3 regions of the Kitasatospora sp. NPDC051914 genome follow, and region 1 is predicted to be linked to each of the others. Evidence: riboswitches for the same ligand, from Rfam matches in the RefSeq annotation. Region 1 holds a riboswitch; each other region holds the start of a gene.

Region 1 (3,265 bases):
CGTCGAGGGTGTGACCGCGGCCGGAGCGCAGCCGCTTCAGGTTGTGGGCCAGGGCCTGGGTGATGACATCGGGGTCGGGCATGCCAGTCCAATATATTGATTCGTCCGGATCACTTTGCTGATCTACTCTTCCGGGACACGACGAGTCCAACCGACCGTACTCCGGAGTCCACTGTGCTGTCCCAGCTCCTCGCTCTCTCCGCCAGCCTGCTGTGGGGCGTGGCCGACTACGGCGGCGGCGCGCTGACCCGGCGGATGCCGGCGCTGACCGTGGTGCTCGCCTCCCAGGCCACCGCGGCGGCACTGCTCGTGGCGGCCGTCCTGGCGACCGGCGGCCCCGGCCCGTTCACGGCCGGCCTGTGGTCCGCCGTCGCCGCCGGCGCGATCGGGCCGTTCGCCATGCTCGCCTTCTACCGGGCACTCGCCCTCGGGCCCATGGGCGTCGTCTCGCCGCTGGCCACCGTGGGCGTCGCGGTGCCGGTCGGCGTCGGCCTGGCGCTCGGCGAACGGCCGGGCCCCGTCCAGGCCGCCGGGATCGCCGTCGCCGTCCTCGGGGTGGCCCTGGCCGGCGGCCCGCAGCGCGGCGGCGGCGCGGTCGGCGCCAGGGTGCTGGTGCTGACGCTCGGCGCGGCCTTCGGCTTCGGCGCGGTGATGGCGCTGATCGCCCACGCCTCGGCCGGGGGCGGCCTGCTGCTCGCCCTGTGCGTGCAGCGGCTGTGCAACATCGCGGTGGGCGGCGCCCTGCTGCTGGCCCGGGGCCGCGGGCGCCGGCCGGCCGGGCCCGGGGCCGTCCTGCGGCACCTGCCCGTACTGACCGCCGTGGGCGTGGCCGACGTGGCCGCCAATGCGACCTTCGCCGTCGCCTCCGACAGCGGGCCCGTGGCGGTGGCCGCCGTGCTGGCCTCGCTCTACCCGGTGGTCACCGCGCTGATGGCCCGCGGGCTGCTCAAGGAGCGGCTGCAGCGGGTGCAGGTGGTCGGCGCCGGCCTCGCGGTGGCCGGCACACTGCTGCTGGCGGCGGGCTGACGCACCGTCCGCCCGCGTACCGGGCCTGCGGCCCGCGCCGCTCAGGCCCGCCGCTCCGGCGCCCACCGCTTCTCCACCCCGGCGATCCGCCAGTAGCCGATCGCCACCGCCCAGACCACCACGAACAGGCCGACGATGACGAAGCCCACGTTGTCCAGGCTCAGCCCGGCGACCCAGCCCGTCACCGGGTCGGCCAGGCCGAGCTTGTCGTGCAGTACCGCCACCAGCTCGATCGTGCCGATGACGAACGCCACCGCGATCGACAGCCCGGTGATGGCCAGGTTGTAGAAGACCTTCCGCACCGGGTTGGAGAACGCCCACTGGTAGGCGAAGTTCATGAACGTGCCGTCCAGCGTGTCGAACAGGCTCATGCCCGCGGCGAACAGCAGCGGCAGGCAGACGATCGCGTACCAGGGCAGGCCCGCCGCCGCGCCCGAGCCCGCCATCACCATCAGGGTCACCTCGGTGGCGGTGTCGAAGCCGAGGCCCAGCACCATGCCGACCGGGAACATCTGGCCGGGGCGGGAGATCGAACGGGTGGCCCGGCCGAGGACGCGGTTCATCAGGCCTCGGGAGTCCAGCTGCCGCTCCAGCTCCGCCTCGTCGTACGAGCCGGCGCGCATCGCCCGGAACACCCGGAGGATGCCGAGCAGCGCGACCAGGTTCAGCGCGGCGATCAGGTAGAGGAAGGCGCCGGAGGCGGTGGTGCCGATCGTGCCGAGCACCTGGTGCGCCGCCGACCCGTCGTCCATCAGCACCCCGGCCAGCTGCGCGCCGCCCGCCACCAGGGCGGCCATCAGCACCACCATCGAGGAGTGCCCGAGGGCGAACCAGAAGCCCACCGAGACCGGGCGCCGGCCGTCGGCCATCAGCTTGCGGGTGGTGTTGTCGATCACCGCGATGTGGTCGGCGTCGAAGGCGTGCCGCATGCCGAGGGTGTAGGCGGTGATGCCGAGGCCCGCGCCGAAGACCTGGGTGCCCACCTCGTACTTCTCCGGCACGACCAGCAGGAAGAGCGTGCCGAAGGCCGCGACGTGCATCGCGAGGATGACCGCCATCAGGCCGGCGGTGCGCAGGGTGTCCTCCCGCCGCCAGCGGAAGGCCGGCGGTCCGGAGGCGGTCGGCGGCGCGGCCGTACCGGTTGCGGGCAGGGTCATCTGCGGATCACGCTCCAGCACCTCGTGGAATGACGTCGTGAGATGCCGTGGCCGGTCTCCTGGCTCACGGGGAGGTTCCGACGGTGCCCGTACCCGGCCTTCCCAGGCGCGCTGCTGCGCCCAGTGACCCGCAAAGGGGTACGGATTGACTCCCCGTTCACAGTGGCGAGGGCCGCTCCGGACTCGGACCCGCGAGGGTCCTCCACCGGTCTTCCCGAACACCACGGCTGTTCCACCGTAGGGGTGACGGACCGACAGCTGCAAGCCTGCAGACCTGCGCAGGTGTCGGAGATCACGGTCGGACGGCCTGCGAGAATGCCGCCATGCACCTCGTCCCCGCCGACCGCGCCGGCCACCGCACCATCGACGGGCACCGGGTCTGCGAGGCCATCGCGGCGATCGGCGACACCGCCCGTGTCCGTGCCTGGGCCGACCGCTTCGCCCTGCTCGCCGACCCCGGACGGCTGTCGCTGCTGCTCGCCCTGCACACCACGGGGCCGCTCGCCGTGACCGACCTCGCCGTCGCGGCCGGCATGCGCGACCCGGCGGTCTCCCAGGCGCTGCGGCTGCTGCGCGCCGCGGGCGTGGTCGCGGGCGAGCGGGACGGCCGCGTGGTGCGGTACCGGCTCACCGACCCGGCGGTCGCGGAGGTGCTGGAGCACGGCGTGCTCGGCCGTCCGGAGTGAGGGTCACCCGGGTCGGGGCCGCCCGGCTGGGGCTCGCCGGAGTGAGATCGGCTGCGCCGCACGCAGTATGACGGGGGATCGGCTTCGGCCAAGTTTTCTTGTCATGTCACCTCGAAGCCGCTCCGGTGGCCCATGCTTCCGGAGGCGGCCCGTCCGGGCCGCCGTTCCCAGGCTCCTGACGAGGAGACACCGTGAAGCTTCGCCGTACGTTCGCCGTGGGACTGCTGGCCGCAGCCACCGCCCTGATCCCCGCGCACCAGTCCGGCGCCGCCGCCGGCGGCGGCCTGCCCTTCGGCTCGGCCACCACCGTCGGCCTCCACAACACCTACGACCCGGCCGCGTTCCCGTTCCTCGCGCAGAGCCTGGACACCGGCACCGGAATGATCGAACTGGACG
Region 2 (3,265 bases), on a different contig from region 1:
GCAGCACGTCCGCGCCGCGCGGGGCCGCGGTCGGACGGTTCTCCACCGCGGTGGAGAGGTCCAGCGAGTCCTCGGCGTCCAGCCACAGGCCGGGCAGCATCGGCAGCGTGCCCAGCACCGGACGGCCCGTCAGCTCCCGCAGCATCTCCAGGCCCGGCGCCAGCAGCCGGGCGTCCCCGCGGAACTTGTTGACGAACCAGCCCGCCACCAGCGACTGGTCCTGCGCGGACAGCAGCGCCAGCGTGCCGTACATCGCCGCGAACACCCCGCCGCGGTCGATGTCGCCGACCACCACCACCGGCAGGTTCGCGGCCGTGGCCAGGCCCATGTTGGCGATGTCCCGGTCCCGCAGGTTGATCTCGGCGGGGGAGCCGGCGCCCTCGCAGACCACCACCTCGTACCGGCTGCGCAGGTCCGCCAGGCACTCCAGCGCCCGCTCCAGCAGGACGGGCTTGCGCTCGCGGTAGTCCAGCGCCCCGACCTCGGCCACCGGCCTGCCGAGCAGCACCACCTGGCTGCGGCCGTCCGCCCCCGGCTTCAGCAGCACCGGGTTCATCGCCGCCTCGGGCTCCACCCGGGCGGCCTGGGCCTGCATCGCCTGGGCACGGCCGATCTCGGCGCCGTCCGCGGTGACGAAGGAGTTCAGCGACATGTTCTGCGCCTTGAACGGCGCCACCCGCACCCCCTGCCGGGCCAGCCACCGGCAGATCCCCGCCGTGACCACGCTCTTCCCCGCATCCGAGGTCGTCCCCGCCACCAGCAGAGCCTTCGTCACGTGACACTCCCTTGCGAACCGGTGATGGAGGGGACACGGCCGAGTGCGGTGCGTCCGAGGGCGTGGGCGGCCGTCGTCACCGCCAGCGCCAGCACCCCCACGCGGCGGGAGAGCCGGCAGGCGCGCTCGATGTCCGGGACGTCCACCGGCCGGAGTTCGGCGCCGAGGACGGGCCGGTGCTCCACCCTCTCGCCGTACTGCAGGGTGCCGCCGAGCCGCACGCCGAGCCCGCCCGCGAAGGCCGATTCCGCCTGTCCGGCGTTGGGGCTGGGGTGTGACGACCCGTCGCGCCGCCAGACCTTCCAGGCGGCCCGCGGGTGCTCCGCGGCGGCGACCGTCAGCAGCGCGGTCAGCCGGGCACCGGGCCAGCCGGCCACGTCGTCGAGCCGGGCGGAGGCCCAGCCGAAGCGCAGGTGGCGCGGCGAGCGGTGGCCGACCATCGCGTCCAGGGTGTTGACGGCCCGGAAGGCCAGCAGCCCGGGGGTGCCGGCCAGCGCGCCCCAGGTGAGGGCGTTGACCACGGCGTCGGCGGTGTTCTCGGCGACGGACTCGACGACCGCACGGGCGATCTGCTGCCCGTCCAGGGCGCTGGGGTCGCGGCCGCACAGGTGCGGCAGGCGCTCCCGGGCGGCGGCCAGGTCGCCGGCCTCCAGGAAGCGGCCGATCGTCCGGGCCTCGCGGGTGAGGGAGGTACCGCCGAGCACCGTCCAGGCGGAGGCCGCGGCGAGGGCCGACCGTGCCCGGGGGCGCCGCCGCAGGGCGCGGTCGGCGAGGACGGCGCCGGCGGCGACGGTGCCCACGCTCAGGGCGGTGAAGGCGGCTCCGGTGCCCCGGTGGTCGCGCCAGAGCCGGCGCTCCAGGCGGCCGGCCGCGGTGCCGAAAAGGGCGACCGGGTGGCCGCGGCGGGGGTCGGCCAGCGCGGTGTCGGCGAGGTAGCCGGCGACGGCGCCCAGCAGGTAGGGGGAGGGGTTCACACGGGCCACGGCCCGGCTCCCCGGTCGGGGCGCAGCGGTGACCGCTGGGCAGCCTGCATGGCGTGCGTGTCCTCACTCAGGGTCCGCGCCCTGGATCGACGAACCGGCGGCGAGAGTCTCCTGGCTTCCGGGTCGGACACGCGCTCGGGCCTTCCAGCGGCCCTGTCGCGGACCGCCGTGACCATGCAGGTCGAGCGTGCTCCCCGGTGACAGTGGCGGGACCGCGCCGGACTCGCACCGGCTTCCTCTGCATGCCTCCGTATGGCCCCGAGATCCCATCACGCGTCCCGACCGGGAGTCAACAAAGCCTGTGGAGGGGTTGGTCACACACCGTCGCCGTTCCGACCGCCCCGGGCCCCGTACGATCCTCCAGCCCCGGGCCCGGGCGGCGCGCCCCGCTTCGTGCGTTCGGCGAGTGGGTCGGTGCGCGCGGCCGCCCGTACGTTCTTGTCGCATGCGACGCAGACCGTCCTCCCCGCCGCCGGTGCCGTTCTCCCCGCAGGCCGCGCGGGCGCACCGCGCCGGGCTCGGCCTGACCCCGGAGCAGGTCGCCGAGGCCATGGCCGCACACGGCGTCCGGCTGCTGCCCGCCCATGTGGCGGCCTGGGAGGCCGGTGAGCTGCGGCCCTCGGAGGAGGAGTTCGTCGCCCTGTCGAGGGCGCTGTGGTGCCCGCCCGTGCAGCTGATGGGCGTCCGCCCGGCGACCCTCCGCGACTTCCGGCTGTCGCGCGAGCTGACCAGGGAGCAGGCCGCCCGCCGGATCGGGGTCAGTGTGCAGACGTACGCCAGGGCCGAGGACACCGGCCACTGGGACGCCGACGAGGAGCAGAGCCTCGCACTGGCGCACGCACTCGGCCTGACCCTGCGGGCGCTGGTGCACGTGACCGGCCGTCAGGACGAGCTGGAGCTCCTGCTGCGGCAGGTCGTCGACGGCCGCTGGCAGGCCCGGCTGCGGGCGGTGGCCAGGCTCGTGCCCGTCCCGGACCCGGTGCTCGGCGAGGTCCTCGCGGACCTCCAGGACGAGTACCTCGTCCCCGCCCACTGGGGCTCCGCCGTCCCGGACGCCGCCCGCCCCCCGGCCCGCCCGCTCGCCGACCGCTTCTGGGAACTGCTGTCCCGGCCGGGGACGGACGTCCCGGTCTAGGGTGCCCGGGGCTACCACTCAGGGGCGGGGGGAACTGCGCAATTCGGATGCGGGTGTCGTGGCGGCATGGGCCGACCCATGTTCTGTACGGCGGCCCACATCCGAATTGCGCAGTTCTCCCCCAGCCTTCGGCCGGGAGGTGCCCCCACGCGTCCCTGATGGGGCACCCCTGCGCCGCCGCCCGGACGGACCCGTTCGGGTGGCCGCGGTCCGGGGCCGGGCGTGGACTGGGAGCGCCATGTCCAGCCGCCCACCGGGGAGCGCCATGCGTTGGGGAACCGCCGCGATCGTCGCGGCCGCCGCCGTCGGGACGGGGGCCGCCGTGCTGCTGATCGGCCGCCGGGTGTCCGAGCGGGCCGTCCGCCCCGGCTT
Region 3 (3,265 bases), on a different contig from region 1:
TGCGGCCGCCTCCCCTCGCCTGAACTCACCGAGGTTCCGGCCGACCGCGTTCGGACGCCGTCGAACCCAATGCGCCCCCACTCGGCCGAATGCCGCCATCCCCGTTCGCTCGGGCGCCATCTTTTCACACGCCACTCGCCGGTGACACCACGGCATGCGTGAGGCAGGACACGGCCCGACCGGGCCGTGTCCGCGCTGCGGCGTTCCGCCGGCTCAGCCGCCGACGAGCCAGGAACCGGCCGGCTTGGCGCTCAGTCCGGTGCCGCCGGTCTTCAGGCTGGCGACCTGCTGGGGGTTCAGGACCTCGTCCCACACGATGATCCGGCCGATCACCCCGGCCCAGCTGCCGCCCCAGATGCCGTGGTGCCGGCTGCGGCCGAGCTGCAGCGGGCCGGGGCCCGCCCAGATGCCGCCGTTGAGCTTGGCGGTGGCCGCCTGCGCGCCGTTGACGTAGAGCGTGATGCTGTGCTGCCCTGCGTCGTACACGCCGGTGAGCAGCGCCCACTGGCCCACCGTCTGCACGCTGTCCGGGGCCGCCGCCACCACGACGGTGCCGTCCGCGCCCCCGTCGGCGGTCTGCACCCGGAACGCCCAGGCCTTCTTGCCGTTGGCGTCGTCGCGGGCGAGGTCGAAGGAGTACGAAATGCCGTCGCCCTGGCTGATCGCCGTGCGGGAGCCGCCCGGCGCCTCGTTGTAGACCCAGGCGGAGATCGAGAAGCTCTTGGTGACGTCGATCACCTGGTTCGCCGACTGGGCGAAGGAGTTGCCGTTGCTGCGCAGGCGCAGCGCGTATCCGCCCTGGACCTCGCTGACCTGCGCGTCCGGGCCCATCGCGATGTTCGCCTGGCCGGAGCGGTCGGCGAGCAGTTCGGGCTGGCCGGGCACGGTGGGCGAGTTGGCCGAGGCGGTCGAGCCGGAGCCGGACGGGCGCGGGGAGGCGGAGGTGGACGCGCCCGAGGACGGACCGGCCTCCGGGGTGCCGTGCACGCCCTTCATGACGGCCAGTCCGACCGCACCGCCCAGCAGACAGGCGGTCAGCACGATGCCGCCCGTCCAGATCAGCTTCTTGCGGCGCGACCGGGCCTCGTGCTGTTCGGCGAGCGCCTCCCAGTCGGGCATCGCGGTCGCGGGCTGCTGCTGCGGAACGGCCCACTGCTGCTGCGACGGGAAGCCGGGCGGCGTGCCGAAGCCGACCTGCGGCGGGAAGGACTGGGCACCCTGTGCCCCCTGCTCCGCGGGATTCGCCGGTCCCTCTTGGGACCCGGGCTGACCCGTCCAACCGGGCGTGGCCCCCGTACCGTCACTCATGGCCAGAGATCGTAGGCCATGGGGTGCGGCGCAGTCTCGGGTGGTGACCGTTCCGTGAGCACAACGGGTGGGTCAGGGGCGGGTCGGATGTGCACACTGCGCTCACCGGAGTGTGTCCAGCCACGGACGCGACACGCTGCGTGCACAAGATATGGGGGTACATCACGGAGACACCACTACATGTATGCTCACTCTCGCTGTCGACGCAGGGGAACCCGGTGCAAGTCCGGGACTGCCCCGCAACGGTGAGCAGGCCCGTGAACGTCCGGGCCCGCACAGTCCGAGGGCCTGCCGACGGTGTGCCACCGGCTTCCCCGCAGATGCCATGAAGCACAGCTGTACGTCCGGGCCTCGCGGGTGGGCCGGGTGGCGACGCGCGCCTCGACTCGGATCGGGCGTGCCGTTCTGCCCTGCCGCGCGCACGCCCTGACGCACCCCCGGCCCCAGGCCCGCGGGGTACCCGAAGCGTCCGCTGCCGCCACAGGAGAGAGTGCGCCTTGACCGTCGCTGCCTCAGTCACCCTGCCCTCCCAGGGAATCGCCGAGTCCGCCCAGACCGACCCCGGTGCTGCGCTGCTCCGGCTGCTCACCGACCGCAGCACCGACCTCCCCCAGGTGGACCCCGGCCACGTCGCCGCCGCCGCACTGCGCGGCCGTCACGCCGGCTCCGACTTCGCGGAGCTGCGCGGGCTGGCCGTGGAGGCCGCCGCGTCGATGATCGCCGAGGACCCGCAGTACTCGAAGCTCGCGGCCCGCCTGCTGGCGCTGGAGATCCGCGACGAGGCGGTCTCCCAGGGCGCGGTCACCTTCGCCGCCTCGATCGCCGTCGGCCACGCCGAGGGCCTGATCGGCGACACCACCGCGGCCTTCGTGGCCAAGCACGCGGACGCCTTCGACGCCCTGGTCGACCTGCAGGGCGACGACCGCTTCGAGTACTTCGGCCTGCGCACCGTGCAGTCCCGCTACCTGCTGCGCCACCCGATCACCCGCAAGGTGGTCGAGACCCCGCAGTACTTCCTGCTGCGCGTCGCCGCGGGCCTCGCGGTCGGCGACAGCGAGCAGTCGGTGGCCGAGGTGGCGGAGCTGTACCGGCTGATGAGCCGTCTGGAGTACCTGACGTCCTCTCCGACGCTGTTCAACTCCGGCACCAAGCACCCGCAGATGTCCTCCTGCTACCTGCTGGACTCGCCGCTGGACAACCTGGACTCGATCTACAGCCGCTACGCGCAGATCGCCCGGCTGTCCAAGCACGCCGGCGGCATCGGCCTGTCCTACTCGCGCATCCGCTCCCGCGGCAGCCTGATCCGCGGCACCAACGGCCAGTCCAACGGCATCGTGCCGTTCCTGCGCACCCTGGACTCCTCGGTCGCCGCGGTCAACCAGGGCGGCCGCCGCAAGGGCGCCGCCTGCGTGTACCTGGAGACCTGGCACGCCGACATCGAGGAGTTCCTGGAGCTCCGCGACAACACCGGCGAGGAGGCCCGGCGCACCCACAACCTCAACCTGGCGCACTGGATCCCGGACGAGTTCATGCGCCGGGTCAACGCCGACGAGGACTGGTCGCTGTTCTCCCCCGCCGACGTCCCCGAGCTGGTCGACCTGTGGGGCGCCGACTTCGACGAGGCGTACCGCAAGGCCGAGCAGGCCGGCAAGGCCGTCCGCACCATCCCGGCGCAGACCCTGTACGCCCGGATGATGCGCACCCTGGCGCAGACCGGCAACGGCTGGATGACCTTCAAGGACGCCTCCAACCGGGCCGCCAACCAGACCGCGCTGCCCGGCCGCACCGTGCACTCGTCCAACCTGTGCACGGAGATCCTGGAGGTCACCGACGACTCCGAGACGGCCGTCTGCAACCTCGGCTCGGTCAACCTGGGCGCCCACGTCGCCGCCGGCGCCACCGCCGCCGACCTCGTGAACGCGATGGACTGGGAGCGCCTGGACGCCACCGTCCGCAC

Evidence for each region. A riboswitch is a leader RNA that binds a small molecule or an ion and turns the genes downstream of it on or off. The one in region 1 is predicted to bind cobalamin.
Region 2: another riboswitch for cobalamin. It lies ahead of AB0M03_RS34775 (cobalamin biosynthesis protein); the one in region 1 lies ahead of AB0M03_RS18205 (HoxN/HupN/NixA family nickel/cobalt transporter).
Region 3: another riboswitch for cobalamin. It lies ahead of AB0M03_RS10700 (ribonucleoside-diphosphate reductase subunit alpha); the one in region 1 lies ahead of AB0M03_RS18205 (HoxN/HupN/NixA family nickel/cobalt transporter).

The regions. Positions count from the first base shown of each region.
Region 1 covers NZ_JBFAXX010000025.1:35,023-38,287, reverse strand. Annotated here, with positions in the region: gene AB0M03_RS18215 (XRE family transcriptional regulator) at 1-82, opposite strand, end outside; gene AB0M03_RS18210 (DMT family transporter) at 178-1,026, shown strand; gene AB0M03_RS18205 (HoxN/HupN/NixA family nickel/cobalt transporter) at 1,068-2,183, opposite strand; cobalamin riboswitch at 2,215-2,424, opposite strand; gene AB0M03_RS18200 (metalloregulator ArsR/SmtB family transcription factor) at 2,507-2,869, shown strand; gene AB0M03_RS18195 (phosphatidylinositol-specific phospholipase C domain-containing protein) at 3,061-3,265, shown strand, end outside.
Region 2 covers NZ_JBFAXX010000080.1:6,327-9,591, forward strand. Annotated here, with positions in the region: gene AB0M03_RS34770 (cobyric acid synthase) at 1-775, opposite strand, end outside; gene AB0M03_RS34775 (cobalamin biosynthesis protein) at 772-1,749, opposite strand; cobalamin riboswitch at 1,863-1,998, opposite strand; gene AB0M03_RS34780 (helix-turn-helix transcriptional regulator) at 2,204-2,893, shown strand; gene AB0M03_RS34785 (hypothetical protein) at 3,159-3,265, shown strand, end outside.
Region 3 covers NZ_JBFAXX010000012.1:78,516-81,780, reverse strand. Annotated here, with positions in the region: gene AB0M03_RS10705 (LamG domain-containing protein) at 214-1,308, opposite strand; cobalamin riboswitch at 1,476-1,619, shown strand; gene AB0M03_RS10700 (ribonucleoside-diphosphate reductase subunit alpha) at 1,830-3,265, shown strand, end outside.